Regions from separate parts of the Gordonia bronchialis DSM 43247 genome, predicted to be linked through region 2. Evidence: predicted binding sites of a transcription regulator. Region 2 holds the regulator's gene; each other region holds the start of a gene.
What was found. Region 2 encodes LexA, which represses DNA repair genes until DNA is damaged. Its sites were predicted from a motif close to CGAACANNTGTTCG; they were not measured.
Positions count from the first base shown of each region.

Region 1: GBRO_RS21305 (HNH endonuclease signature motif containing protein) is a predicted target of LexA. The motif match lies at 5,031-5,044, and genes of this name have one in related genera.
Region 3: GBRO_RS20810 (HNH endonuclease signature motif containing protein) is a predicted target of LexA. The motif match lies at 7,238-7,251, and genes of this name have one in related genera.

Region 1 covers NC_013441.1:4,588,011-4,597,880, reverse strand. The annotation lists gene GBRO_RS21320 (SDR family oxidoreductase) at 1-720, shown strand, start outside; gene GBRO_RS21315 (SRPBCC family protein) at 1,132-1,566, opposite strand; gene GBRO_RS21310 (phytoene desaturase family protein) at 1,597-3,183, opposite strand; gene GBRO_RS21305 (HNH endonuclease signature motif containing protein) at 3,432-5,000, opposite strand; gene GBRO_RS21300 (SDR family NAD(P)-dependent oxidoreductase) at 5,329-6,228, shown strand; gene GBRO_RS21295 (FAD-dependent oxidoreductase) at 6,229-7,734, opposite strand; gene GBRO_RS21290 (PaaX family transcriptional regulator C-terminal domain-containing protein) at 7,847-8,581, opposite strand; gene GBRO_RS21285 (IS630 family transposase) at 8,594-9,667, opposite strand; partial or broken gene GBRO_RS21280 (acyl-CoA dehydrogenase family protein) at 9,837-9,870, shown strand, end outside.
Region 2 covers NC_013441.1:2,352,050-2,361,919, forward strand. The annotation lists gene GBRO_RS11010 (1-phosphofructokinase family hexose kinase) at 52-1,017, opposite strand; gene GBRO_RS11015 (DeoR/GlpR family DNA-binding transcription regulator) at 1,014-1,784, opposite strand; gene GBRO_RS11020 (putative PEP-binding protein) at 2,125-3,840, shown strand; gene lexA (transcriptional repressor LexA) at 3,885-4,586, opposite strand; gene GBRO_RS11030 (LysM peptidoglycan-binding domain-containing protein) at 4,966-5,577, shown strand; gene nrdR (transcriptional regulator NrdR) at 5,678-6,190, shown strand; gene hrpA (ATP-dependent RNA helicase HrpA) at 6,164-9,870, opposite strand, start outside.
Region 3 covers NC_013441.1:4,485,151-4,495,020, forward strand. The annotation lists gene GBRO_RS20770 (GntR family transcriptional regulator) at 1-469, opposite strand, end outside; gene GBRO_RS20775 (acyl-CoA dehydrogenase family protein) at 600-1,772, shown strand; gene fabG (3-oxoacyl-ACP reductase FabG) at 1,806-2,549, shown strand; partial or broken gene GBRO_RS25485 (aldehyde dehydrogenase family protein) at 2,624-2,881, opposite strand; gene GBRO_RS25490 (PucR family transcriptional regulator ligand-binding domain-containing protein) at 2,997-3,476, shown strand; gene GBRO_RS20790 (PucR family transcriptional regulator) at 3,512-4,540, shown strand; gene GBRO_RS26070 (hypothetical protein) at 4,575-4,976, opposite strand; gene GBRO_RS26420 (hypothetical protein) at 5,001-5,168, shown strand; gene GBRO_RS20800 (oxygenase MpaB family protein) at 5,425-6,327, opposite strand; gene GBRO_RS20805 (TetR/AcrR family transcriptional regulator) at 6,408-7,055, shown strand; gene GBRO_RS20810 (HNH endonuclease signature motif containing protein) at 7,273-8,874, shown strand; gene GBRO_RS27190 (hypothetical protein) at 8,861-9,106, shown strand; gene GBRO_RS20820 (hydroxysqualene dehydroxylase) at 9,189-9,870, opposite strand, start outside.

The DNA of each region.
Region 1 (9,870 bases), 2.2 Mb from region 2:
GGCGGTGATTCGGGGATCGGACGTGCGGTTGCCGTCGCGTTCGCGAAGGAGGGCGCCGACGTGGCGATCGCTTACCTCGAGGAGGATGACGACGCCCGGCGCACCGTCGAACTGATCGAGGAGCAGGGTCGGTCCGGTCGGGCGTATCCGGGAGATCTTGCCGATCAGTCCCATTGCGCCGACGTGGTGCGACGCACCGTCGACGATCTTGGTGGCCTCGATCTGCTGGTCAACAACGTGGCCTTTCAGAGTCCGGTGGACGACTTCCTCGACCTCGAACCCGACCAGTGGCGACGGACTTTCGACGTCAACATCGACAGCTTCTTTCATGTCACCCGCGCCGCCGTGCCGCACCTCACCGGTGGCGGCGCCATCATCAACACCGGATCGATCAACGGTCTTCGCGGGAACAAACAACTGATCGACTATTCGGCGACCAAGGGCGCGGTCATCGCGCTCACCTATTCACTGGCGCAGGCGCTCCTCGAGCGCAAGATCCGGGTCAATTGCGTTGCACCGGGACCGGTTTGGACCCCACTCATTCCGGCGACCATGCCGGCGGACAAAGTGGCCGACTTCGGCGCACAGGTGCCCATGAAGCGTGCGGCCCAACCCGACCAGATCGCCCCGTCCTACGTCTTCTTCGCCAGTGACCAGCTGTCGTCGTACTACACCGGAGAGGTGCTGGCCCCCATCGGTGGTGAAACCCTCCCGGGCTGAACCTCTTCGGCGCCACCTCGTGCACTCGCGTTGAATGGCCCGCTCCTTCTCCTGGTTGAGTAGGCGTGCGCGAGGGGCAGTCCGGGTCTTCTTTTGCTGGTTGAGTAGACACGTGCGAGGGGCAGTCCGGGTCTTCTTTTGCTGGTTGAGTAGGCACGAGCGAGGGACGAGCCCGTGCCGTATCGAAACCACTGGCGAGGCGACGATGTCGGTGACCAACTGACTGTTTCTGATTGCGGACATTGTTGTGGTGCTTGTGGTTTCGACGCGCGTCGGCTCGCTGGCGCTCGCCGTCGCGGCTCAACCAGCAGGTGGGATGGTGGCTCGGCCGGCAGGTGGGGTGGTGGCTCGACCGGCAGGTGGGGTGGCGGCTCGGTCAGCAGGTGAGGTGGCGACCCGGCCGGCAACCATTCATCGCGCATTCCGCTCGGCCAGCATCGCCAGTCGTTGCAGGCATTCGTTCAGCCGCGGGCGCATGGCGGTGCGCTGCACGACCGGCGGAATCCAGCGCAGGGGCGCCGTTTCCACGAACTCGTCCATCGTGATGAGTGAGCCGTCGCCGTCCTTCTCGATGGTCAGTCGAATGCGTGCCCGACCGAAGGGCGATGCCGCCGCGGATAATTCGAGGTATCCGGCCTTCGACTCGAGAGATTCGGTCTCGTCGTTGAGCAGTGCCGGCCACAGGCCGACGGAATGGTGGATCTTGGTGCCGGCCTGCGGCCAGTCGGGGTCGACGTCACGGATGCGCGACGTACCCACCACCCATGTCGCGTACAACCATCCGTTGGACAGGACCGACCAGACCTGGGCCGGCGTCGCGCTGGTGTGCTGCTGTACTGAAGTCATACTGATCTCCTCATGACACGGATTCGACGGTCAGCGCATCAAGCGCTGCACCGCTTTTCGGGTGAGATAGGTGGTCGGGCGGCGCAGTGTCCGGTGGGCCGCCAGCGCGGCGCGCGCCGCGTTGGCTCCGCAGGCCCCGTGAACGCCACCCCCGGGATGCGCGGCGGCACTGGACAGGTACAGATCGCGCACGGGCGTGCTTGCGCCGCCGAGTCCCGGGGTGGGACGGAAGATGAGCTGCTGAAATAGTTGGGCTGTACCGCCATTCACCGCGCCGCCCACCAGATTGGCGTCGGAGTCCTGCAGGGATCGCGGCGTCTGGAGGTGCCGGTCCACGATCAGCGATGACACACCGGGTGCATGCGCTGACAGGACGGCGTCCATCCGCTCGGCCAACTCGTGGGCGGCCTCGTCGTCGGTGACCCCGCGCGGCAGATGACTGTAGGACCAGGCGCTTTCGGTGCCGGCGGGTGAACGGGTCGGGTCCGCGGTGGTCATTTGACCGAAGAGTAGGAACGGATCGCGGGGGATGCGTCCGGTCTCGAGGTCGGCGCCGGCGCGGGCCAGGGCGTTCATGTCGCCGCCCAGATGGACGGTGCCGGCGCCGCCGAGATTCTCGCTTCGCCAGGGGATCTTGCCGCTGAGTGCGTAGTCGATCTTGACCACCGGTGTGTCCCAGGCGAAGTGCGCGAGGTCATCGAGGACGCGGGACGGCACCACCGACGGGGGTAGGAGACGGGTGTAGAGCGTCGGTGCCGCGACGTCGGCGAGGACGGCTCGCCGTGCCGGCCAATGCCGCCCGCCGGCGTCGACGACGCCGACGGCGCGACCATTGCGCACCTCGATTTCCTCGACGGGCGTCGAGCAGATCACCTCGCCGCCGGCGGCCTCACATCGCCGGACGAGTGCCGCCGACAACTCACCCGCTCCGCCGACCGGCACCGGGAAGCCGACGTCCTGGCCGAGCATCGTGAGTAGATAGCCCATCAGGCCGCTGCCCGGTGCGTCGAGGGGAATGTCGGCGTGCAGGGCGTTGCCCAGGATGAGCAGCCGCGCCTGCTCACTGCGAAACAGTTCGCGCACCATCCGATTGGCGGGTAGCAGCAGGAATCGGGCGAGCCGCACCGCGTCCGCTGTTCCGCTTGTGCGCAACAGCGAGGTCACCGCCCGCATCGGTGGAAACGGCCCGAACAGGGTTCCGATGATGCCGTCGCGGATCGTTGCCCACTGTTCGGTCAAAGACAGCCAGGTGCGCCCATCGTGCGCGTCGAAGCCGGCGAGATGCGCGGCGGTATCGGCCGGGTCGGGATGGACCACCGCAGCCTGCGTGTCGCCGGGACCCGCCGGCTGTCCGAACGCCAAGGGCGCACGGCTCCAGCGCAATCCGTGTGCGTCCAGGTCCAGATCAGTGAATGCCGGGGACGCCTGCGTCAGCGGATAGAACGCGCTGAACAGGTCGGTCACGTAGCCGGGGGTGAGTTGGGCGCTGCGCACCGCCCCGCCGGGTTGGTCCTGCGCTTCGAGGACAGTGACATCCCATCCGGCGTCCGCGAGCGCGATGGCGGCGATGAGGCCGTTGTGGCCTGCGCCGATCACCACGGCATCGGACTCGTGCATGGCGTCTCCTCGGTGTGGCAGATACGGGCCAGGGTGGGGGTACCCGAAACCCGCGGGCGCCAATCACGATGTTTCGTGCGGGGACACCATCTGAGTTGGTCCGGTGGTGTGGTCTGAGGACCGGATTCCGGACAGAGGCCAGGGTGCGAACTCGGGACGCGCCCAGACGCCCCCTGATCTCAGGGGAGCGTCAGGCGGTCCCTGCGTCGACGGACGCGGCCTCAGGTGCCATCGTCGGTGCGGCCACGTCATTGGCTGGTGAGTCGGTAGAGTTCGGCGGCCAGGCGTGTTTCGACGACCGAGGACGGGGGGTGGATCGTCTCGGTGAGGTGTAGGCGCGCCGGTGGCCCGTCGTCGGCGGGTGGGCCGTGGATCGTTTCGCGCACACGGCCGAGGTTGTGTTCATACAGCGTCGCGATGTCGGGACGTGTGTTGAGTCGTTTCGGGTTCGGCGGCGCTCCCGGCCGGTGGTTGCGTCGCCACCAGGTCCGTCCGGCATGCGGGCCGTCGCGGTAGACCCCGGTGGTGAACTCCCCGACCGTGTGACCCACTCGGCGGTTGTGGAACGGACACGCCGGGGCGAGGTCGACGATGTCGGTGGTGCCGCCCTCGGCGTAGTCAAGCGCGGCGTGATGGATCTCCACATTGGTCGCCGGCTGATCACAACCAGGCGCCGAGCACACCTCCCCATCGGTGCGGGCCAGCGACGCCAACCGCTGCGCCAGGGTGGCCAGTCGTTTGCCGCGACCGAAGTACAGCGGAATCTCGGTGGCATCGGCGAAGATCGCCAGGTACGGCTGAATCTGCCCGGCCAGCCCGATCAACTCGGGGATGGGGATCACCGACCCGGTCGCGGTGGTCGCCAACCCCGACTCCCGGATCAGATCCGCCAGGTTGGCCTTGATGATCAACGACACCGGCAACCCACGATGAGTCTTGCCGAGCAGCCCGTCGGCGAACACCGCCGTCAACAGCGCGTTGAGCGCATCGTGGTTGCGTTGGGCCTGTGAACGCGAGTCGCGGGCGGCGGCGGCCTTGACCTGCTCGATGTCGGCGTCGTCCTCACCACCCGAGGGTGAGTCCGGGTCGTCGGGGTTGTTCATCCCCGGTTTGGCCCACACCGCCAACATCATCTCCAGCAACGCACGCGTCTGCGGGTCCAGGTTGGCGGTCAGCTTCGACATCTTCTGCGCGTCCTGCCGATTGAGCCACAGATTACGTCGCCGTGCCCGATCCTTCGCATCGGTCAGCTCACCATCGGGATCAAGGTGGGCCAGTAGCCGCATCCCCAGCGTGGTCAACTCGGCCGGGGTGTGTTCACGCGCCAACTCCGCCAGCGTCTTCTCGGCGGCGACCTTACGGTCGTGCGGCAACCGGTGCGGGATCTTGTCCAAGATCTCGGCGACCTTACGCACATGCGCCGGGCCGACCGCCCCTTCGGCAAACCCGGCAGCCAGCGTCGGATACTTGGGGTCGGACACCTCCCCGGACAGCTGGCGGAAACAGGCCGTCGCCTCCATCTGATCTGTGCGGCGGCCCGGATCCGACACCCGCAACGCCACATTCATGAAGTTCGTCAGACTGCGGTAACCCATTGCGCGGGGCACACCCCGATCCGAGAGAGCCACGATCTGCCGATCCCCCTCGAACAACATCCGGTTGATCAACTGCTCATGGGTACGCGCAACGTCCACCAACTCAGCATCGGTGCACTGCGACACGTCAGCGGCGGCGAGGCGATCGAGCACCCCACCGAGCTCGGCGAGCAACGCCGGAACCACCGACAACGACTGCTCGCCCGATGACTGCTCGTTCATGCTCACCCCCGGCCCCCTCCGCCCGTCTCTCGAATACATGTTCGATGCTACACAGCTTCGGTCGAGTGCGCAACAAGATCCGAAGTAGAATCTTCGGGTAGGTCTCCTCGCACGGAATCTACTGCCCTGCAGATGTTTTCGATCGGACGACACCGACCGACCGCCTCGGGAACTCGGCTGCTGGAGATGAGACGTCAATATGGGTACCAGGCGTTGCCTTTGGCGGTGGCAACACTGAGTCCAGCCGATGAGGTCCGGAGTTGCTGGTTCTGCCGGCGCATCGGCAATCGCGTGTGTGGGGTGACTCGAAGCTGGGTAGTCCTGTGCGGTGTCCTCCTCGATCTGGCATCCACGCACCACCGACACCCGTCTCCGACGCCTCTGCGCCGGACGACCGGTGGTGATCACCGGGGCCGGGTCGGGCATGGGTCGTGCGCTCGCACTGCGCCTGAGCAGGTGCGGTGTCACGCTCGCGCTGACCGACCTCGACACGCGGTCTGTCGAGGACACCGCGCACCACTGTGTGAGCCGTGGCGCCGCGATCGTGGTCCATCGCCTCGACGTCGCCGACGAGGCCGCTGTCCGTGCCTACGCCGACGCCATGGTCGAGCGGCACGGGGCACCGTCGATGGTATTCAACAATGCGGTCACGACGATGGTCGCCGGCGTTCTCGACGAGGATACCGACTATGCGCGCCGGATCATGGACGTGAACTGGTCGGGAGTTATGTACGGCACCAACGCCTTTCGAGACCACCTGGAGAACGGCGGCGGAGGACGTATCGTCAACACTTCGAGCGCCTTCGGCCTATTCGGTTCCCCCATGCAGCCGAGTTACTGCGCGTCGAAGTTCGCTGTCCGCGGTTTCAGCGAGGGAGTCCAGGCGGAACTACGGGTCGCGGACTCGCCGGTCCGCCTACACATCGTGTACCCCGGGGCGGTGCACACCGCGATCGCCCGCGACGCCCGATACCCCGTCGGCGACATCCGCGACGAAGTCGTCAACGGATTCGACCATCGACTCCCAGGAACCCGACCGGCCGCGGCCGCCACCGCCATCCTCGCCGGGGTGCTCGCCGGACGTGACCGCATCATGGTCGGATTGGACGCGCGCGCAATAGATCTGGCGACCCGGGCGGGTGCGGGTGCGATCCAGCGGCCGATCGCGACGGTGATCGGCCCGGTGGTGCGGCCGGTGCTGACCCGCCGACACCGAAGGGCTCGATGATCAGTCGGGCGTCGCGGTGCCGGCGCCGGGCAGCGGCCGGGTGGCCGGACCCTCGAGGACCCGTCCGGCATGATCGAACCGCGACCCGTGCAGCGGGCAGTCCCAACTGCGTTCGGCGTCGTTCCAGCGCAGCACGCCGTAGAGGTGAGTGCAGATCGGTGCCACGGTGGTGGTGGACCCGCCGACGGTGCACACCCCACGCGGTAAGACACCCGAATGTCCCACGGCCCCGGCACCTTCGCGGGGCTCCTTGTCGACGGGACGGAGCAGCGCGAGATAGCCCGACACCATCTGCACGGCCACCGACGCGTTGTTCGACGCCAGCGACGTCACCGATGCGAGCTCCGAGTTGCGCCACGGGCGAAAGGTGCTGGCCCACGGCAGCGGCGACCCCAACAGGTGCCCGGTGATGGCCAGCGCCCCGGCCACCCCGTTGGTCAGACCCCACTTGGCGAACCCCGTGGCGATCTGCAGGCCATCGGTGCCCGGGAGAAGCGGTCCCACATAAGGTAATTCGTCGATGGACTCGTAATCCTGGGCCGACCAGCGCGCCACCAGCCGGGCGGTGGGGAACCGGTCACGCGTCCAGGCCAACATCTCGTCGACGTGGGATTGTTCGGACCGCACCCGCCCGACGTCATGGCCGAAACCGCCTACCAGCAACAGCCTTTCATCGGGATTGTCCGGATCGGGAGCGGTGCGCAGCGACACCGACGGGCTGTCGGCGGACAGATACATGTCTTCGGGGATGGGCTCGTCGACGGCGAACGCCGCCGCGTAGGAACGCCGGGCGTGGACCCGGGCGAAGAACCCACCGCGGTCGAGGAACGGCGTGCCGGTGGCGACGATCACCGAATCGGCAGACAGCTCACCGGCTTCGGTGTCGAGCACATAGCCCTTGCGGTGCTTGACACCACGCACCCGCACACCTTCGATCACGTCGCCGCCGAGCCCGCGGATGTCGGCGGCGAGGGACCCGAGTACCACCATCGGGTCGATCTGCGCCTGATCGTCGACAGCAATTCCGATGCTCGTGCGGAACGGCAGCTCGGGACACGTCGTTCGCTCGGTACTCAGCCCGGCACGTCGGCACGCGGATTCTTCCTTCACCACCTGCCGCACCCCGTCGGGGGTCGACGCGAACGTGACGGCAGTCCGCATCTCCACGCCGAGGTCACGAGTGCGGCAGTAGTCCAGGAGCCACTCCTGAGCTGCGCGATTGGCTTCGAGGTAGTCGGTCAGCACCTCCGGGCCGTGATGCTCGCCGATCGACGACAAACGCGTGCCCTGCAGCAACGACACCTTGCCCGTGGTATGACCGGTGGCGGCGGCACCGAGGTATCGGGCCTCGACCACGGCGACGGTCCGCCCGGAACGGGCGAGCATGAGCGCCGCGGACAGGCCGGTGATCCCGCCGCCGATCACCACGTGATCGTAGTGATCGACCGGCAGATCTCCGGTGCGTACCGCGGGCCGATCAGATGTCCGGAACCAGAGTGGAGTCATCCCTCCCGAGTAACCGTGGACGCGCCCGCCCAAACCTGTTCGGTGGTGGTCATCGGCGCACGTCGTAGCGCAGGGATCGGTGACCTTGCCGCAGCGCGGACGACGGCAACGCTCATCTCGCGAAACCACCGGCGCGCAGATCCTCGCGCATCGCAGCAAGCCAGGCGCGGTAGTCCGCGTAGATCGTGGCGAGCCGCTCACCCGGCCAGTGCGCCGGTAGCAGTTCGGTCGGCAGCAGCGGGTCGGTCTGCAGATGGTGGACCGCAGCGACCATGGTGACGAATCGAGTCGGCTCGTCGTGCACCGCCGCCAGCGCGTCGAGGTAGGCCTGACCCCGGGTAGCCCAGGCGTCCAGATTCCACAGCCGCGCAGCCAGTTCGGCCGGCTCGCCGTCAGGGCGCGCCTCGAAGAACGTCGACACCTCGCGCAGCCGATCGGGCCAGTGGTGAACGAGATTCGCGGGCCGGGTCCACACACCCTCGCGCAACTCGGCGATCCGATGCCGGGTCATCTCGGTGCGTAGGGCGACGCGGTCGGCCGCCGCGCGGCCGGTGGTGGTGACCACCGCCATCTCCCAGGACCCCGACCATCGGCGCCGGGCCGGTGGCTCCACCTGTTCCTGTCGGCGCAGAAGCCGCTCGGACAACGTGTACGCGGACTCGTGCCGCAAGAGGTCGCCGCCGGCGACCATCCGCGTCAGGGCCACTCGGGTGGCCGACTCGGAGATCCCGAAAAGGCCCATGGCGCCGACTATTTCGCGCACGTTCAGCGTCGGGGGTTGTGCGCCGAGCAGCAGGCTCAGCACGGCTGACCGCGCCGAGACCGGGGGAACGAGAGGGCTGTCCATCGTGTTCGGAGGCTAGTGGCCCGTGTTTGAAATTCGTTTACGTTTGATTTTGTCGAGTATTTCATTCGCGGGTTTGGTCCACACAAATGGTTCGCAGCGGGTGTTCCAGCTGGTGACGAATCGGCGGATGGCGGCGACGAGGTCGGGAACGCTGGTGAAGGTGCCGCGGTGGATCGCTTGGCGTTCGATGATGGCGAACCAGGCCTCGATCATGTTCATCCAGGATCCGGAAGTCGGTGTGAAATGCACTGTGATCCGGGGGTTCTGGGCGAGCCAGTCCTTTACCTCGGCTTTCTTGTGGGTGCCGTAGTTGTCCATGACCAGGTGCAGGTGGTGGTCGGGATAGGTTTTCGCGACGTGTTTGAGGAACGCGAGGAACTCTTGATGGCGGTGACGCGGTTTGCATTGGGTGGTGACCTCGCCGGTGGCGATGTTTAGTGCGGCGAACAAGGTCGTGGTGCCGTGACGAATGTAATCATGCGTGCGTTGCTCGCAGTGCCCCGGCGCCATCGGCAACGTCGGTTGAGTGCGGTCGAGAGCCTGGATCTGGCTTTTCTCATCGATGCTGAGCACGATCGCATTCTCCGGCGGATTCATATACAGGCCAACAACATCGACCACCTTGGCGTCGAGGTCGGGGTCGTTGGAGAACTTGAACGTCTCGCTGCGCCAGGGGGTGACCTTGTACTTGCGCCACACCCGCGAGACCGTGGTGTGATCGACCCCGACCCGCGGCGCCAACAAGCGGGCCGACCAGTGGGTGACTCCCAGAGATTTCGGTGGCCGCTGCAAGGTGGCGGCGATGATCTTGGACTCGTCAATCTCGGTCGGGCGCCCCGAGCGCTGCTCATCGACCAACGCCTCCACCCCACCAACCCGGTAGCGCTGCAGCCACTTGTCGACCGTCGGCCGTGACACCCCCACCACCGCGGCAATGTCGGCCTTCGCTGTTCCATCGGCTGACATCAAACACATCCGAGCCCGCCGCGTCAGACCGGCCGGCGTCGTCGAAGCCCGCACCAACCCCTCCAACCGTGCCCGATCCCCATCAACCAACAACAGCGGAGCCGCAGCACGATTCACCATTCCCACATACTATCAAACGTAAACTATTTTATCCCCCGGACCACTAGCACCCCGTCGGTGCATCAATTCCCATTACATCCTTGTGTCACTCGAACGAAATGTGTAATGCTGCGACGAGGCGGCGTGCCGGCCGCGCCGACGATGAGCCACTGACCGAGGGAGTTCGCGAATGCCCATTCATCAGGTGACCAACCAGGTCCCCC
Region 2 (9,870 bases):
GTGGTCGGGGATCGGGTCGGGAGGGTCGTGGATGCGGTCCGTGCGCGTGCGTCAGGTCACTCGGGTGGCTCCGGTCAGCTCGGTGATCCGCACGCCGGCCAGATCGAGCTGGTCGGGAGTGGGAGCCTGCGTCCCGGCGAGCGCAGCCGCCGCCGAGCCGTAGGCGACGGCACTACGCAGACGTTCGGGTGCCGACAGATCGCGGCTCTGCGCGATCAGGTAGCCGGCCAGCGACGAGTCGCCCGCGCCGACGGTGCTGCGCGGGACGATCGGCGGCGGGGTGGCGAACCACGACCCGTCGGGGGTGGTCAGGATCGCGCCGGTCGCGCCGAGCGTCGCGAGTACGGCACCGCCGGTGCGGTCGACGATGCTGCGGGCGGCGTCGACGATGGGCCCGAATCGACCCTCGGCGGCCGACCTGCGCAGCGCGGCGGCGTCGGCTCCGGTCACTTCGGCGAGCTCATCCTCGTTGGGCTTGAGGAGATCCACCCGCCCGAGGGCCGCGGCATGTAGCGGGGCCCCGGAGGTGTCCACGGCGATACGGCAACCGACGTCGGCGAGGCCGTCGACGAGGCGTCGATACCAGTCCACCGGCATACCGGGTGGCAACGATCCGCACAGGGTCACCCAGCTCGCACCGGCGGCATGGCGCTCGACGAGGTCGGTGAATGCGACCAGCTGTGCGTCGGTGAGTTGCTGCCCGGGGGCGTTGAGTTTGGTGGTGGTGCCGTCGGGTTCGGCGATGGTGATGTTGGAACGGATCTCGCCGTCGACGGCGACCGTCTCATACGGCAGGTCCACCGCGTCGAGGGCACGCAGCAGCGGGTCGCCGTCGCGTGCGGGAAGCAGTGCGCGAGTGGCGATTCCGGCCTCCGCGATCACGCGGGAGACATTGATGCCCTTCCCGCCCGCCTCGGACCGGGTCGCGGTGGCCCGCTGGACCTCGCCGCGCTCGAGACGACTGGGCATCTCCAGCGTGCGGTCGAGGCTGGGATTGGGTGTGACGGTGAGGATCATGCGATCACCACATCGATCCCGCGGGCCGAGAGCGCCGCCGAGAAGGTGGGGTCGACCCCGGAATCGGTGATCAGCACGTCGACGTCGTCGAGGTCGGCGAACCCGGACAGGTCCTCGCGGTTCATCTTCGACGAGTCGGCGAGCACCACGACCCGCTGGGCGACCCGCACCATCGCCGACTTGACCGCCGCCTCGTCGGGATCCGGCGTCGAGAGGCCATGTGCCTCGCTGATGCCGTTGGCGCCGACGAAGGCGGTCGACACCCGCAGCCGCTCGAGGGCCGCGACGGTCTCAGCTCCCACGGTGGCTTGCGTCAGCCCGCGCACACGCCCGCCGATGGCGTGCAGACTCGCCGAGTTCTGGGCGGCCAGCAGACTCGCGATCGGCAGGCTGTTGGTGATGAGGGTGAGCCGACGGTCACGGGGGAGGGCGACCGCGGCCTGGTAGGTGGTGGTGCCGGCATCGAAGAACACCGACCCGCCGTCGGGTGGCAGGAACCGAACCGCAGTGCGCCCGATCGCTGCCTTCTCGTCGGTCTGGGTGACCTCGCGCTCGTCGATGCCGCGTTCCCCGATGACCCGCATCACGCCGGCGCGGACCGCTCCGCCGTGGACCCGTTGCAGGTGTCCGGCGCGTTCGAGGGCGGCGAGGTCGCGGCGCACCGTCTCACTGGTGACCTCGAATCTGGTGGCCAGCGCGGCGACCGACGCACGGCCGTTGGCGCGCACCTGCTCGGCTATCGCCTGCTGTCGTTCTTCGGCGTACAACACCGCTCCGATCTGTGCTGGAACCGTCTGCGCTCTGGCTTCGATTGTGTGGGAACTTCGATGTGTGTTGGAACTTCGATTGCGTGGGAAAGTGTGGCATTGCTTGTGGGTTCATCTTTGTTTACGCCTGTTTGCGTTGACAAGTCAAGCATTTCTTGTAACTTTGATCACGGGCGTTGAAATCGGCGAGCACCAGTCACACACGACCGGGTGGTCGCCACCGGCGCGACCGTGATCACCTGGATGGGACGCGCCGGCCTGTTGTGCACACGCGACCGGGAGGTCGTATGAGGCGCCGGCACGGCGCGCCGGACGAGACGACGATCGAGAGGGGTCCTCAGTGACCGAGACACTGGCGGGGTCGACATTGCAGGGCACACCGGTCGTCGGAGGGTTGGCCTATGGGCCGGCCATCTGGCCGGGTGAGCGGCCGTCCCACGACCCGGAGACCCTGGGCGTGGGCACCGAGGTCGCCGAGGCCGATCGGGAATCGGAGATCGGACGGTTCACCGACGCCGCCGGCGTCGTCGCGGGACGCCTGCGCGACCGAGCGTCACATAGTTCCGGCGCGGCGGCGGAGGTGCTGGCGGCCACCGCCGGCCTCGCCGAGGACCGCGGCTGGATCGGCGCGGCATCCGGATTGATCCGCAAGGGCGCAACGGCACCCGCTGCGGCGGCCGCGGCCACCGAGCAGTTCGCGACCATGTTCACCAAGCTCGGCGGGTTGATGGCCGAACGCGTCACCGACCTCAACGACGTGCGAGACCGCGTTCTCGCCGAACTGCTCGGGCTGCCCGAGCCGGGGGTCCCGGAACCCACCGAGCCGTCGGTTCTGCTGGCCGACGACCTCGCGCCCGCGGACACCGCAGGACTCGATCCGTCGACCACCGTCGCACTCGTCACCCGCTTCGGCGGACCGACCAGCCACACCGCCATCATCGCTCGTCAGCTCGGAATCCCCTGTGTGGTGGCCGTTTCCGGTCTCTCCGAGGTTCAGGCCGGTACCCCCGTCCTGGTCGACGGCAACCGCGGCACCCTGGCTATCGAGCCCGACGAGGCCTCGGCACGCGCTCAGGTCGAGGCGAGTAGACGGCATGCGCAGGCGGTGTCGGGATGGCAGGGCCCCGGCCGGACCGCGGACGGACACGAGGTCTCGGTCCTGGCCAACGTCGCCGACGGGGCATCGGCCCGCACGGCCACGAAATATCCGGTCGAGGGAATCGGGCTGTTCCGCACCGAACTCGCCTTTCTCGACCGCGCCGATGAGCCCTCGGTGGACGAGCAGGCCCGCATCTACGGTGAGGTGCTCGAGGCCTTCGCCGGCAAGAAGGTGGTGGTGCGCAGTCTCGACGCCGGTTCGGACAAGCCACTGAAGTTCGTCAACCACAAGGACGAGGCGAATCCCGCCCTCGGTGTGCGCGGCGACCGCATCGCGATCGAGAATCCCGACATTCGCGCCCACCAGCTCGATGCCATCGCCCAGGCAGCGGCCGCACTCAACACCACGCCGTGGGTGATGGCACCGATGATCGCTAGTCCCCGGGAGGCGGCGGCCTTTGCCGCGGAGGTTCGCGGCCGGGGCATGGTGCCCGGCGTGATGGTGGAGATCCCGGCAGCGGCCATCCTGGCCCACGCCATCCTGGCCGAGGTGGACTTCGTGTCGATCGGCACCAACGATCTGACGCAGTACACGATGGCCGCCGACCGGATGTCGGCCGACCTCGCCGCCCTGACCGATCCCTGGCAACCGGCCGTACTCAAACTCATCGAGAGTGTCGCGACCGCCGGTCAGGAGCTCGGCAAGTCGGTGGGGGTCTGCGGCGAGGCCGCCGCCGACCCGAACCTGGCATGCGTGCTCACCGGACTCGGGGTGACCTCCCTGTCGAGCGCGCCGGTCGCCGCAGCCGGCGTGGGCGCACGATTGGCCGAGGTCACCCTGGACGATTGCCGCGCGGCGGCCGCGGCCGCGCTGGCCACCGCCGACCCCGGCGATGCGCGTGCGGCCGCGGCCGAGGTGCTCGACGCCGCCGCGACACGGCACGCGACCGCGGTCTGACCGGTGTGACCGATCAGACCCGCGCGAGGTGAACTGCGTCGGATCTACACGCGGCGCATGACCGTGACGACCTTGCCGAGAATGGCGGCGTCGTCGCCGGGGATCGGCTGGAAGTGCTCGTTGTGCGGCATCAGCCAGATGTGGCCGTCCTTGCGCTTGAAGGTCTTCACCGTGGCCTCGCCGTCGATCATGGCGGCGACGATGTCGCCGTTGTCGGCGACGTTCTGCTGACGCACGACCACCCAGTCCCCGTCGCAGATGGCGGCGTCGATCATCGACTCGCCCACCACGCGCAGCAGGAACAGGGATCCGTCCCCGACGAGCTCACGCGGGAGCGGGAAGACATCTTCGACGGCCTCCTCGGCGAGGATCGGTCCACCGGCGGCGATCCGCCCGAGGACGGGTACGAACGTCGGTGTGGGCAGGTTCTCGGCCGACGGTGCGGGCTCGGATTCCTGGACGTTGACCGCGCGCGGGCGGTTGTGGTCCCGCTTGAGCAGGCCCTTGCGCTCGAGGGTGCGCAACTGATGCGCCACCGAGGAAGTGGACGTGAGGCCCACCGCGTCGCCGATCTCGCGGATGCTCGGCGGATATCCGCGCTCGCGCACGGACTTTCGGATCACGTCGAGCACCCCCCGCTGACGCGGGGTCAGCGACGCCTCGGCGACGATCGGATCGGCGGGGGTGGTGTCCTGATCGCGATCGGCGCCGCGGGCGCCGGTGCGCTTCGGCCGTGAGTCGCTCATCTGGTTGATTCCTCTCTCTGGCCGCCGCGGTGCGGCGGGATGACATGCCGGTGGTGGACCGCCGGGGGCGGCCATTTGTCGGTACCGGCCGGCAGGGTGTGGCTGTGCTCTTCGTCGGCGGGCTTCTGACTGGTGTCCATCGCGCTGATCTGAATGTCGCCGGTCTCCGTTTCGCTGTCTGTGGCCGAGCCTAGCGGAGTGTTCGGACATCTTCAAACATCTGTTCGACGTGTCGCGAGACATTGTCGGAGGCGCGTGGTACAACTCGAACATCAGTTCATCGAACACGTGGGCGACGTCGATCACGGGTCCGATGACTGCCGACAGACCATCCCAGATGGTCGTCCCACCAGGGACGATCCCGAGTTCGGAGGCCACCATGAGCATCGCCACCATGAGCCCGCGCACCGTCGGTTCGTCGCGAGTCGAGCGCGCTACTCGTCCTGATGTTCCCCTGCGGACACCGTCCGCACCGAGTGTCACGACGCCTGATCCGACCAGCCGGCGTCCGGCCACCCACCCGCGCAGCACCCCGCGTCGAACCGCCCGGCCGGCGCCGGACGCGGCGGGGCGCACCCGCCGTCCGGCGGGGCGCACCGACCGGCCCGCGGACCTGACCGCGGCAGGAGTCGGTGCGGGCGGCACACGGTGCGCTCAGCCCGTCGGGCATCGCGGCGGGCGCACGCCCATCAGCGGTATCCACGCCCGTCGGCGTGCCACCGCGGTCGGCGTCCTCGTCGGGGTGGCGCTCGCGGTGACCGTCTGGGTGATCGGCATCGTCGGCAACAACTACGCCGATTCGGTGTCCCCGCAACCGGTCAGCACGCAGGTCGTCCACGTGCGGGCCGGGGATTCGTTGAGCAGCATCGCCGCCCGGGTGGCCCCGGACATGCCGCGTCAGACGGTCATCGACGAGATCGTCGAGCTGAATGACATGCCGTCCAGCGGACTTCGGGTCGGGCAGCCGCTGCTCACCCCCGCATACCGTTGATCGACGGGCGGTATCCTCGATGACACAGGGACCGGTCGGGAACCGACCCGGCGTGCGCATCGCATGTGCCGGCGCGTCCCGCGACAGGCGTGAGGAACAGATGCGCTGCCCCTTCTGCAAGAACGAGGACACCAAGGTCATCGACTCACGTGTCGCCGACGAGGGGCAGGCGATCCGGCGGCGCCGCGCATGCGCCGAATGCGGTCGCCGGTTCTCGACGGTCGAGAGTGCGGTGCTCGCGGTGGTCAAACGCAACGGTGTCACCGAGCCGTTCAGTCGCGAGAAGGTGATGCGCGGGGTTCGGCGGGCATGTCAGGGCCGTGAGGTCGGCGACGACGACCTCGCTCAGCTGGCACAGCAGGTGGAGGACGCCGTACGGGCCAGTGGCTCGGCCGAGATCCCCAGTAACGAGGTGGGTTTGGCGATCCTCGGACCGCTGCGGGACCTCGACGAGGTGGCGTACCTGCGGTTTGCGTCGGTGTATCGCTCCTTCGACTCGCTCGACGACTTCCAGCGCGAGATCGACGATCTGCAAGGCCGCACGGCCGACTCGGCGCAGGACGCCTCGGCGCATCCCGATCCGGTGTCAGCCGAGTCGGTCCAGAGTTCGTAGCGCGCGCTTCTCGGATACCGGATATGCGGTGCCGAGCCGCTGGGCGAAGACACCGACCCGCAATTCCTCGACGAGCCATTGGGCTTCCTCGTTGACCGCGTCGCGCCGGTTCTCGGGAACCTGGGCCAGGCGCTGATTCCAGCGCTGCGTCACGCGATCGATGATGGCCACGCCGGCCCGGTCCCGGTCGGCAGATGCCGGCAGGCCCTCGAGCCGGGTCTGCGCACCCAGCAGATAGCGACCGAGTTCAGCGAGGTGACGTCGCGGGGTGGCGCGGACGAAGCCGTCGAAGATCAGATGGTCGAGTTGCTCGGCGACGTCGTCGGCGGCCACCGATCCGGCATGCCGGTCGATGAGCGTGCGTAATGGTGCAACGGCACGCAGGGCGTCGACGGCCAGCGCGAAGTACTCGGGGGCCGCGGTGGACACCAGCGGACGCAGTTCGTCACGCAGTGCGTGAAAATCCTCCGGGGTGCGGATCGCGGCGATGGCGGGACGCTGCGCCGCGAGATCACGGATGGCGCGGCGGGTGCAGTCGGCGAACAGGTCCTCGCCGTGCCGATATGGGCTCTGGCTCAACGCGAGTCGCCCCCCGGCGTCGAGGCCGCCGACGATCTTCTTCGTCAGTGGCGGTATCGCGATCTCGAGCAGGGTGGTGACGGCCCCGCCCACCAGCCGGTCCCGCGATTCGGGGTTCGACGCGTCGGTCCGGGTGACGCCCCGGGCACGTCCCTGCGCATCGAGCACCGATTCGAGTGCGGGATAGCGGGTGAGTTGCTGGCCCGCGACCCGCATCCGTGTGTGGTCGCCGAGCGTGCCGATGCCGTCCGAGGTCCAGGCGGTGTACACCTGGCGCTGCGGTGCTCGGTGGGAGTCGGTATCCGAGTGTCGGTGTTGCAGATCGGCCAGGGAGTCGTCGGTGTCCACGATCCTTCCGGAGGCATCGGCGAGTGCGAAGTGCACTCGAAGGTGCGCCGGTAGGCGATCGGTGTCGAAGTCGCCCGCCGACACGGTCATCGAGGTGATCGCGGACAGTTCGCGGGACAGGCCGGTGATGATCGGTTCGGCGCGGGGAGTGAGCCGCGACAGCGCGAGGTCGGCGAAACGTTGGGCGGGTGACATCGACTTGCGCAGGTGTTTCGGCAGGGTCTTGACCAGGGCGGTGGCGAGCTCGGACCGAAAGCCGGGCACCGACCAGTCGAATCCGGCCGAACGGACATGGGCGAGAAGCGGTTCGGGGATGACCACGGTGACCCCGTCGTCGGCGGCGGTGGGATCGAACCGGTAGCGCAACTCGAATCGGGTGTCTCCCTGCTGCCAGGCGCCGGGGAAGTCCGTGTCGGCGACGGCGATGTCGGTGACCACGTCGTCGGGGGTCAGATCGAGCAGGTCCGGCTGTGTTCGCCGCGTCTTCTTCCACCAGGTGTCGAAGTGGCGGGCCGAGGTGACCTCGGCACCCACCCGCTGATCGTAGAAGTCGAAGAGCTGATCCTCGGTGATCACCAAACCCTTTCGGCGAACCTTGTGTTCGACGTCGGCCGCCGCCTCGAGCAGAGCGCGATTGCGGGCGAAGAAGGCGTGCTGGGTGTGCCAGTCGCCCTCGACGAGAGCATGCCGGAGGAACAGTTCTCGCGACGTCTCCGGATCGATGCGCCCGTAGTCCACACGACGCCGGGCCACCAACGGCACCCCGTAGAGCGTCACCCGCTCGTAGGCCATCGCCGCGCCGCGCCGCGCCGACCAGTGCGGCTCGCTGTAGGTGCGCTTGGCGAGCGGACCGGCGAGTTTCTCGGCCCACAGCGGATCGATGCCGGCGACGGTGTGCGCGAAAAGCCGTGAGGTCTCCAGAATCTCGGCCGCCATGAGGAACGATGGCGGCTTCTTGGCCAGCCCCGAGCCGGGAAAGATCATCAGGGTGGTGTTGCGCGCGCCGGTGAACTCGCGTCCCTCGGCGTTGCGGGCGGCGATGTTGCTCAGGAGGCCGGAGAGGACGGCCCGGTGGATCGCGTCGGCGTCGCGTTCGGTGCGCGCGGTCGACCAGTCGAGGTTGCCGACGATCTCCCGCAGCTGCCGGGTGAGGTCGCGCCACTCCCGGATACGCAGGTAATGCAGGTACTCACGTTCACACATCCGGCGGAACTGATTGCCGGACAATTCGGTTCGCTTCTCTTCGAGATACGACCACAATTCGAGGTAGGACAGGAAATCCGAGTTGGGTACCGCGAAACGCCGGTGCGCGGCATCGGCCGCCTCACGGTGGTCGGATGGGCGTTCGCGGACGTCGGGCAGCGAGAGGGCCGCGGCGAGCACGACGAGATGATCGAGACAGCCGAGTTCGTGGCCCGCGATGAGCATGCGGGCGATCCGCGGGTCGACGGGCAGGCGGGCCATCGAGCGTCCGACCGCGGTGAGCCGGGGCAGACCGCTCTGTCCATCCGGCATCTCGATGGCGCCGAGTTCGGTCAGCACGGCGATACCGTCGCGGATCGCCCGCGGGTCGGGGGGGGCGACAAAGGGGAAGTCGGCGATGTCGCCGAGGCGCAGCGAGGTCATCTGCAGGATCACCGCGGCCAGATTGGTGCGCAGGATCTCCGGGTCGGTGAAGGCCGGGCGGGCGTCGAAGTCCTCTTCGCTGTAGAGCCGGATGCAGATACCCGGCGCCACCCGGCCGCAGCGGCCGGCGCGCTGGCGGGCGCTGGCCTGTGAGATCGGTTCGATCGGAAGGCGATTGACCTTGGTGCGGGTCGAGTAGCGGCTGATGCGGGCGGTCCCGGAATCCACGACATAGCGGATTCCCGGCACGGTCACCGAGGTCTCGGCGACGTTGGTGGCCAGGACGATGCGCCGGCCGTCCGACGGCGCGAACACGCGCTGCTGATCGGCCACCGACAGCCGCGCGTACAGCGGCACGATCTCGGCACCCGCGGATGCTCTGCGACGCAAGGTATCCGCGGCGTCGCGGATGTCACGTTCGGTGGGCAGGAACACGAGGACGTCACCGCGCCCGGTCGACCACAGCTCGTCGATGGCGGCGTCGATGCCCTGGAACAGATCGAGATCGGCGTGTTCGCCGCCGCCGAGGTCGTCGCCGTGGTCGGGGCTCTCACGCAACGTCAGGGCCCGGTACCGGACGTCGACGGGATAGGTGCGTCCGGAGACCTCGAGGATCGGGACCTCGCCGGCCGGTGTGCTGAAATGCCGGGCGAACCGCTCGGGTTCGATGGTGGCCGAGGTGATGATGACCTTGAGGTCGGGGCGACGGGGTAGCAGCCGGCGCAGATAGCCGAGGATGAAGTCGATGTTCAGACTGCGTTCGTGGGCCTCGTCGATGATCAGGGTGTCGTAGCGACGCAGCAGCGGATCCGTGCCGATCTCGCGGAGCAGGATGCCATCGGTCATCACCCGGATCAGGGAGTCGGCGCTTGAGCGGTCGGTGAACCGCACCGAATATCCGACGACATCCCCGAGTGTCGTCTCGGTCTCGTCGGCGATGCGGCGCGCGACGGAACTCGCCGCGATCCGACGTGGCTGGGTGTGTCCGATCATTCCGCGGACACCACGGCCGAGCCCCAGGCAGATCTTGGGCAGCTGGGTGGTCTTGCCCGAGCCGGTCTCGCCCGCGATCACCACCACCTGGTGGTCCCGGATGGCCTCGGCGATCTCGGTGCGTGCCGCCGAGA
Region 3 (9,870 bases), 2.1 Mb from region 2:
TGAGCAGCTTGAGCTCGGCCAGCAGACGGCGAGAACCGGCCGCGCGGTTGATGATTCGATGGAACTCATTGTTGAGGCCATCACGGGAGGTACCGCTGGCTTCGCTTTCCATGGCGGTGGCGAGGTCGTCGAGCGCGGCTATGTCGTTCTCGGTCAGGTGTGCGACGGCCCGCTCGGCGGCGATGCCCGAGATCAGCCCGAACATCCAGTAATGATCACGCACATCCTCGCGGGACAGCTCCGCGACGAACGCACCGCGGCGTGGGGCCACCTGGATGATGCCCTCACCGTCCAGCGCGATCAGCGCCTCACGCACCGGCAGCTTGCTGATACCTAGGTCGGCGGCTATCGCATCCTGGTCCACTTTGCTCCCCGGACGCATCTCGCCGGCAAAGATCCGTCGTCGGATCTCCTGGGCGGCGCGTTGCTTGAGGACCGATGGCTGTGGGACATCGTCACTGGTCGACACGGTGGTCACGGTACCTGTGCACGACGCGCCTGAGCCAGTTTTTGATAATCACGAAGAATCGCGAGGCCTATGAACTGCGAATTCTCGGCGATAGTTGAGTACTACCCGCAATACTTGATAATCTGTGCCAGTGACCGACACCCCCACCCCCGAGGTGAGCGCGGAGGACTTCACCTCCGTTCGCGATCTCGTGGCAGACTTCGTCCGCACCAAGGTCATCCCTCGCGAGCAGGAGATCCTCGACGCCGACGCGGTCCCCGACGATCTGCGCGCCCAGGCCGCCGAGATCGGACTGTTCGGTTACGCCATTCCGCAGCAGTGGGGTGGGCTCGGTCTCGATCTCACCCAAGACGTCGAACTCGCCATGGAGTTCGGGTACACGTCACTGGCGTTGCGATCGATGTTCGGCACCAACAACGGCATCGCCGGTCAGGTGCTGGTCAACTTCGGCACCGACGAACAGAAGGTGCAGTGGCTCGAGCGCATCGCCTCCGGTGACGTGGTCGCCTCCTTCGCCCTCACCGAACCCGGGGCCGGGTCCAACCCGGCCGGGCTACGCACCAAAGCGGTCCGTGACGGTGACGACTGGGTCATCAACGGCGACAAGCGTTTCATCACCAACGCACCGGTCGCCGATCTCTTCGTGGTGTTCGCCCGAACCCGCCCGGCCGACGAATCCGGAACGGGGATAGCGGTGTTCCTCGTCCCGGCCGACACCCCCGGCCTCGAGGTGGGTGCCAAGGACCGGAAGATGGGCCAGGAAGGCGCCTGGACCGCGGATGTGTCGTTCAACGACGTCCGGGTCCCCGCGTCGGCGCTGGTCGGTGGTGACGAGGACGCCGGCTACCGTGCGGCGATGACCTCGCTGGCGCGCGGGCGCATCCACATCGCCGCACTCGCTGTCGGCACCGCACAACGTGCCCTCGATGAGTCGGTCGCCTACGCCGCGACGGCCACCCAGGGCGGAACGCCGATCGGCAACTTCCAACTCGTACAGGCGATGATCGCCGATCAGCAGACCGGGGTGATGGCCGGGCGCGCACTCGTCCGCGACGCCGCCCGCAAGTACGTCAACGGGGAAGATCGGCGAATCGCACCGTCGGCGGCCAAGCTGTTCTGCACCGAGATGGTCGGCAACGTCGCCGATCTCGCGGTCCAGATCCATGGCGGCACCGGCTACATGCACGGTGTGGCGGTGGAGCGCATCTACCGCGACGTGCGCCTGCTCCGCCTGTACGAGGGCACCAGCGAGATCCAACGACTCATCATCGGCGGTGGACTCATCCGCACGGCCCAGCGCTGACCCCTCGCACACCCCACCAGACAGGACACCCGCATGCCCGGACCACTTCTCGCCGATCAAACCGCCGTCATCACCGGCGCTGCACAGGGTATCGGCTTCGCGATCGCGCAGTTGTTCATCGACGAGGGCGCACACGTCGTGATCGGTGACATCGACGCCGACGCGGCCACCGCCGCCACCCGGCTCGGTGGTGACGCCCGCGCCATCGGAGTCCGGTGTGACGTGACCAGTTCGGACGACGTCGACGCGCTGCTGGCCGCCGGGGCCGACGCCTTCGGCCCCGTCGACGTGATGGTCAACAACGCCGGGATCACCCGCGACGCAACGATGCGCAAGATGACCGAGGAGCAGTTCGATCAGGTGATCTCGGTACACCTCAAGGGAACCTGGAACGGCACCCGCAAGGCGGCCGCGATCATGCGGGAACGCAAGAAGGGTGCCATCGTCAACCTGTCCTCGTTGTCGGGCAAGATCGGCCTCGTCGGTCAGACCAACTATTCGGCCGCCAAGGCCGGCGTCGTCGGACTCACCAAGGCCGCCGCCAAAGAGGTTGCGCACGACGGGGTCCGCGTCAACGCGATACAACCCGGGCTGATCCGGACGGCGATGACCGAAGCGATGCCGCAGAAGGCGTGGGATCAGAAGATGACCGAGATCCCGCTGCAGCGGGCCGGTGAGGTGTCCGAAGTCGCCTCTGTCGCACTGTTCTTGGCGTCCGATCTGTCGTCGTACATGACCGGGACCGTCTTGGAGGTCACCGGCGGACGGTTCATGTGATCGCCGCAGTCGGCTGACGTCACGACGTCAGCGCGATGTACTTGGTCGTCAGGTACTCCGGTCACGAGCTCCCACGCGCGATGCAGGATCTCGCCACGCGTCCGGGGTGGGGTGGCCGCCCACCGCGCCTGCGCCGCCGACGCGGCCGCCAGTGCGCTCAGCGCGTCGTTGGCATTCGCGTCGGCCACCGACGCCAGCACCTCGCCGGTGGCGGGGTTGAGGACGTCGAACCGTGCTCCCGACGATGCCTCGACACTGCGGCCGGCGAGCCAGAGTCCGGTGGGCACGGAGGAGGACAGCTTCGGGGAAGTGGTCAGCGCGGAAGTGGTCATTGGGGGGGACTGCCTTCTGTGAGTGGTCGAATCCCAGCGTGCGGCACATCGGCGTCAGACACATCTGCCAGAATGGCGATGATCTAGCGAGACTGTTCGACAGAATGGGTGTTCGGTGGCCGAGGGACAGTCCGGCGTGCCGGTTCGATGGTTGCTCGGGCAGCGACCACTCGACCTCCACCTCGTGGCCGGTGGCCGCGGCGTCGACGCCGAGATCACCTTCGTGGTGACCTCGGAACTGCGGACCCCGGGCGACTGGCTGGCCGGCGGCGAAGCGGTCCTCACCACCGGCATCACCTTGCCCGCCGACGCTGCCGGCCGACGCCAATACATCCGTGACCTTCACGAATCAGGAGCTGCCGCAGTCGGATTCGGCGTCGGCCTGACCCACGACGCGGTTCCGGCCGAACTGGTCGCCGCGGCCGAGGAATGCGGTCTGGCACTGTTCACGGTTCCGCTTCCGACGCCGTTTGTCGCCGTTGCCCGCACGGTGATCGACCGCATCGCCGAGCTCCAGTACGAGGCGGTGATCAGTGCCTCCCGCGCCCAGCCGCGCCTGACCAGGGCGATGCTCGGCGGCGGACGTCGACGCTGATCAAGGAACTCGCCGTCGCTTGCGAGGGTGCGGTCGTGCTGTTCGACGCGCAGGTACGCGTCACCGACACCTATCCCGACGACCTGGCGCCCGACATGCTCGACTCGGTCGGTGCGCTCGTCACGCACGAGGCCGACACTGCGGTCAGCAGCGCCACGCAGACCGATCACGGCGTCATCATCACGCAGTCGATCCGCGTCGGAAGGACGCTGCACGGCCACCTGGCGGTGATCCGGGACCGCGCACCGCACCCCACTCATCAGGTCCTCATCGGACACGCGAACTCGTTGTTGGCGCTCGACTTCGAGAAGCCCCGGCGACTTCACGGTCAGCAGAATCAGATCAACGGCGAAGCGGTCCGCATCCTGCTGTCCCACCCGGCGGACCTGGCACACGCTCGCGACATCGTCGCCGGTGCGGCCGATCGCAACCAGATGATCCGGGTACTGACCGTCCTGTTCCGAGCTTCTTCCTCCGACACCGCACGCGAGATCGTCGCCGCGGCTGTCGACGGTCAATTGCTCGCCGCTGCACGCCCGGTCTTCATGATCACCGAACACGACGCCCTGATGATTCTGTTGCGCGGCGGTGACACTGCCGAGTTCGCGGAGAGACTCTTCGAGGCGTTGCCGACCGCACACCGCGGAGACCTGCGTCTCGGCCTGAGTCGTGCCCATTCGGTCGACGCCCTGCAGGCAGCCGTCGAGGAGTCGCGAACCGCGGCCGCGTCGGCGCGAGGCGGGGGTCCGCCGGAGGAATCGAATGCCCTTGCCGGGCGTGCGCTGCTGTCGGCGCCGGAATCCCGTCAGGTCATCGATCACCTGGCGAGGATCCTGATCGACCCACTGATCGCCCACGATGCCGAGCACGGTAGCGACCTACTCGGCGCACTGCGCGCCTACCTCGAGGCCAACGGTCAGTGGGAGGCTGCGGCGTCGGCGCTCCACGTTCATCGCCACACGCTGCGCGGACGCGTCACCCGAGCCGAGGAGATCCTCGGCTGCGATCTCTCCGTTGCACGAGTGCGCGCCGAAGTCCTCCTGGCCATCATCGTGCGCAGTTGACGGTCATCGCGCGCATGTGCCACCGCCAACACGGTCAGAGGTACCCTGCGGCGGGATCATTGTTCCACGCGTTGAAGCCGACCAATTCAGCGTCAGTGGTACCTGCGCGCTGCAGCAACGACGGCCGCCAGCCGTCGAAGGTGCGCCACGATACCGGCAGGTGACCCACTCCGCCCGCGGTCAGCGCAAGTAGCTCGGCGTCGGTCCCGATCGGGAGCGCGTCAAATCGTTCCCCGTATTGGCATAAATGGATTCCTCCGTCCTCCCATGCCAGTACCTTCGCCACCGAGAATCCGCCATTCGCATCGGGTAGCCCCACCAGATCGCCACGCTCCCATCGTCGATGGTTTCGCGCCAGTCCGCGTCCGCTCGTGCCCAGCCGCTTGGAATTCGCGAAGTCCCAAGCCCGCTGGACGGACTGCGATTGCGATCCCACGCTTCGCACGGACACGCTGCACAGATGCCCAGGGCCGAGTCCGAAGTACGTGACCTCGAGCTCCTGGCGATCACCATTCCAGATCATCCTGGTGCCTACTGCGGGCACATCGCCAAAGAAGACGCAGCGGGCGACATGCTCCACTCGGGCGAGGCCGGGGACCTGGGTGAACGCAGTCAGCTTGGCCAGTGAGGTGATTGCGCCACGATCGAGTTCGACGCCTGGTGCGGATTCACAGACCACACGGAGGCTGCAATCGCCGTCGGGAGACCGCCACGTCCATATCGGATTGTCACTGGGCGAGGTGGCTTCCCACCCATCAGGCGGGGGTCGGTCGAACCAGAAGACGTCACCGACCATGAGGACCTCGCTCTCGTGATCTCCTCATATTGGCAGGTTCCGCCCAGGCGAAATGTCGTTCGCAGGAACCCGATGTGGCAACCGCGTTTCAGGCGCCTGTGGTCTCCATATCTCGGGCCGGTTCCGTTGTTTCGGCCGGACGGTGCACCGGACAACCGGGCGCGAACGTACCCATCTGGTCGATGTCGAAACCGTTGGGGTAGCTACGGATTCGTGACATGTCCTGGACGTACTGCGGCTTGCGGCGCGACGGCAGCACCGAGAGCAGGCGAGCCCGCGCCTTGAGCGCGCCTCGCGACGCGGCACGAGCGAACCTGCCCGGTTCGTCGAATCCGAACGCCTCGATGAGTGGCTCGTCCATCAGGGCACGGCTGAAGAGATCGACGCCCCGCGCGGCAAACCGCGGATAGAACGAGCACATCAGTTCCATGGTTGCGTCGGCGACGCGGCGCGATCCCGCGTCGAAGGCGAAATGCTCGGCCTCATAGCTGTCCATCAACGCCGCGAAGTCGTCGTAGGTCTCGGGAATGCCCTTGATGTTCATGTGTTTTCCGAGCGTCTGGTAGTAGCGCACCGACGCCCGGATCTCGTCGTCGGTGAGATCGCGCCACCCGAAGTCGGCCAGCCAGCGTCGCGGTACCACCACGAAAGTCGCCAGGACATAGCGGAAGTCGTCGTTGGAGATGTCATACATCTTGTGCATTTGGTTGATGCGACGGATTGCCGATCGCCCACGGGTGCTGTCGAAGCCTTCCACGAGCGGGATCTCGAGAAGGATGCCGGTGTCGTCGTAACGCTTCTGCGTCGCCTCGGTGAATGCCGCGGTCTCGTCGAGGAGTCGCCCGATGCTGGGTACGGCGTAGGTGCGGAAGAGTGCGAAACTCAGCGCCTGGTTGATGTCCCAGGGGAACTCGTAGGTGGCGAGATTGCGATACATCTCGGCGAAGTCGGTTTCCGGATTGAGTCCGGCATTGGGGCGCTTCTTGAGCACAGTGGTCTCCTTCACATCGATGACGAGAAGGATAAGTCTGGTTATGGTTTTGTGCAAGGGATCACATCTACACTGGATCGGTGGAGTCAACCGAACGGCGACGGACCACTCCGTCGCACACCGCCAAGGTGCGCTACCTCGACGCCGGATTGCACATCTTGGCCGAGCAGGGGCACGGCGGCCTGAAACTCGCGACAGTATGCAAGGCGGTCGGGGCGACCACCGGGTCCTTCTATCACGCCTTTCCCAGCTGGGGCGCCTACACAGCGGCTCTCATCCGCTACTGGCGTGCCGAGAAGAGTCAGCGACTCATCGCCGACGCCGCAGCGATCGACGACCCACTTGAACGACTCACGTTCCTCACCGGTATCGCGCCGCGGCTCCCACACGACACCGAGGCCGCCATCCGCGTCTGGGCCGACAAGGACACCGACGTGCGCGCCATCCAGGCAGAGGTCGACGAGGAGCGGCGCAGCTACATCGCCGACGCCATCACCGTCGTGACCGGCGACCGCGCCGGTGCCGAGCGCCATGCAACTGCAGCGATGTATCTGTTGGTCGGCTACGAGAACGGCACGCACCGCAGCGTCGAGGCTCTCGACTGGGCGCTGCAGACCCTGCTCACCCAGGTGCTTGCCGGGGTCGAGGGCGTAGCAACAGATGAGGGCACAGCGCGGCGTGGCGATGCAAGCAGCACGCAACCAAGCCGCCCCTACAGTCCGAACTGAGCCACCCACTACCCGAGCCCCGTCGCCGCACCTCCCCACGCCGCCTGAGGGTGTGCGAGGCGCCGGCCGAGCGCCTCGAAGGCCTCTTGACCGCGCGAACCACACTGGAGCACAACACATCACAACAAGATTCGAAAAACTGTGCGAAACCCCTTGCGCCCACCACGACCGCTCGGTACTGTCGAACATAGTTTCGATACGGCGGGGAGGGGGTTCGGTGGCCGACAACAAGTACAACGTTCAGCCAGGCGATCAGCTGTTGCCGGATGACTCGCGTTCGTCGGCGGGGTTCGAGTCGTGGGAGGTGTGGCGGCCGGGTCAGGGGTGGGAGCCGGATCTGCCGCAGTCGTATGCGGCGTTGATGGCCGCGCGGATCGCGACCGGGCGCGATCCGGCACCGACTGTGGAGTCTGCGGAGTCGTCGGGCCCCGACGGTGATCTGCCGGCCCTGTATGCGTTGTTGGGGCAGGTGGTCGATCAGATCGCGGTGGCGGAGTCCTCGGGTTTGTCGGATGCGCAGGTCATCGAGGTGGCCGAAGCCCATGAGCTGATCGCTCGCCGGTTGTGGGGGTTGGGGCATCGGCGGGTGATGGACATCTCGGACCGTGGTGCGTTCACCAAGACCGGCCATAAGTCGATCCGCCAGTTCATGGACGACCGGCTGCGGATCACTGATCTGCGTGGTCGGGTCGCGGCGATGGACGCGATCTGTGCCAAGTATTCGATGCAGGGTGAACGACTCACCCCGAAACATCCGTATCTGGCCGACGCGGTGGCTGAGGGCGCTCTCGGGCCAAGTCATGTGACCGCGGTGTTGGAGGCACTCGACAAGATTCCCGCCGCAGTGATTCCGGAGAAGAAGCACGCCGCGGAAATGCTGTTGGTCGATGCGGCCCGGTCGTGTACGCCCACCCAGATCGGGAAGGTGGGGCAGAAGATCCTGGGCTATCTGGATCCGGACGGATCGTTGACCGAAGACCGCGACCGTGCCCGCCGGCGCGGGATTCGTCTGTCCCCGCAGGACGCGCAGTTGATGTCGAAGATCGTCGGGCATCTGGATCCGGTCACCCGGGCCATGTTCGACATGGTGTTGGCGGCCTGGGCCGCGAAGGGCATGAACAACCCGGCCGATGAAGTCCCGTTGGTAGGACCGGTCGACGGGGTCGACGAACAACAGGTGGCCGAGGCCGCCGGGCGTGATGATCGCAGCCCGGAGCAACGCAACCATGATGCGTTGAAGGCGATCCTGCGGGCGGCCCTGGATGGTGGGGTGTTGGGGCAATCGCACCGGGGGTTGCCGCCGCATCTGGTTGTGAAGATCACCGAATCCGAGTTGCGCGAGCAGGCCGGGGTCGGGGAAACCACCACCGGCGCGATGTTGCCGATCTCCGATGTCATCGCCTTGGCCGCCGAAGCCCAGTCGCATTTGGCGGTGTTCGCCGATCACACCGAAGCGCCCTTGTATTTGGGGCATGGGGAACGGTTGGCATCACGCGATCAGCGGTACATGATCTTCGCTCACCAGCCGGGCTGTACCTGCCCGGGCTGCACTACCTCGACCGCCTACAGCGAAATCCACCACGCGGCGAAGGATTGGGCTGATGGTGGCACCACCGAAATCTCGATACGCCTCGGGCTCGCAAGCTCGCACGTGGCTACTCGATCCAAGTATCGACACCCTGACCACCGCGTGCGGGCCGCACAACCGGATGGTCGGCCCGAAACCCGGCCAGTACACCACCAGCGTCCTCACCGACGGGCCGGATGCCGGGCGGACGGCGTGGCGGTTGAACACCGAGGACGGGATGCCGCCGAATGAGGCGCGGATCAATCGGGTCAATGACATCGGCCCGCAGATCGTGGCCTACCTGAAAGTCATTCGTGTCCAACGCGAACACGACCAACAATCCCGGGCCGCGACGACCGCCCCGCTGATCCGGGACGTACGGGACACCCCCGACAGTCGTCGTATCCGCCGGATGATCGCCGGCTGCTGGACCATCCGCCGCATCAACCTCGACAACGACGACCGCCTCCGAGCCGGACCCTGACGCCGCCCCACCGTCAGCACTCACCCCGCCACCAGCCACCGGTGGCGGGGCACAAGTACGTGGTCGACGCAGAACCAGTAGGCTACGACCCGCCTTCCAGGATCACCTCGACAGCGCGCGCCGCACTCTGACAGGCACCCTCCATCGTCGTTGTCCAATCGGTTCGGGTCCAGTCTCCGGCCAGCGCCAGACCGCGCACCGCGGTCCGCTGGTCGGGTCGGATACCCGCGGTGCCGGGCCGCTGAGCGAAGGTCGACTTCGGCATGCGCACCACATGACTGTGAATCACATTGGCACCCTTGGCCGCCGGGTAATACCGGCGCAGCATATCCATCTGGATGTCGGTGATCTCGGCGTTGGACTTCGGAATCAGATCATAGGCAGCGGAGACCGTCGTCGAGTAGAAGAAGTTCTCCGTGGCGTCGCGGCCGTGCATCCGCTGGCGGTCCCAAACCTGTTCCAGCACACCCTCACCGCCGTGCAGGATCTCACCCCAGTCGGTCATCCCGATCGACCGGTCGAGGTACAGGTTCACGCTGACGATCGGCACCGGGGTGAGCTGATCGACTGCCGCATAGATCTTTTCGTGACCGGGGACCTGGTCGAGAAGTCCCCGGACGCTCCATACCGGGACCGCGCAGATGACCGCGTCCGCGGCGACGCGCTCCCCGTCGGACAAGGTGACACCGGTGACCGCACCGTCGGCGACATCCACCGACGCGACCACCGCCCGATGTCGAACCTGGACACCGCTGTCCGCAAAG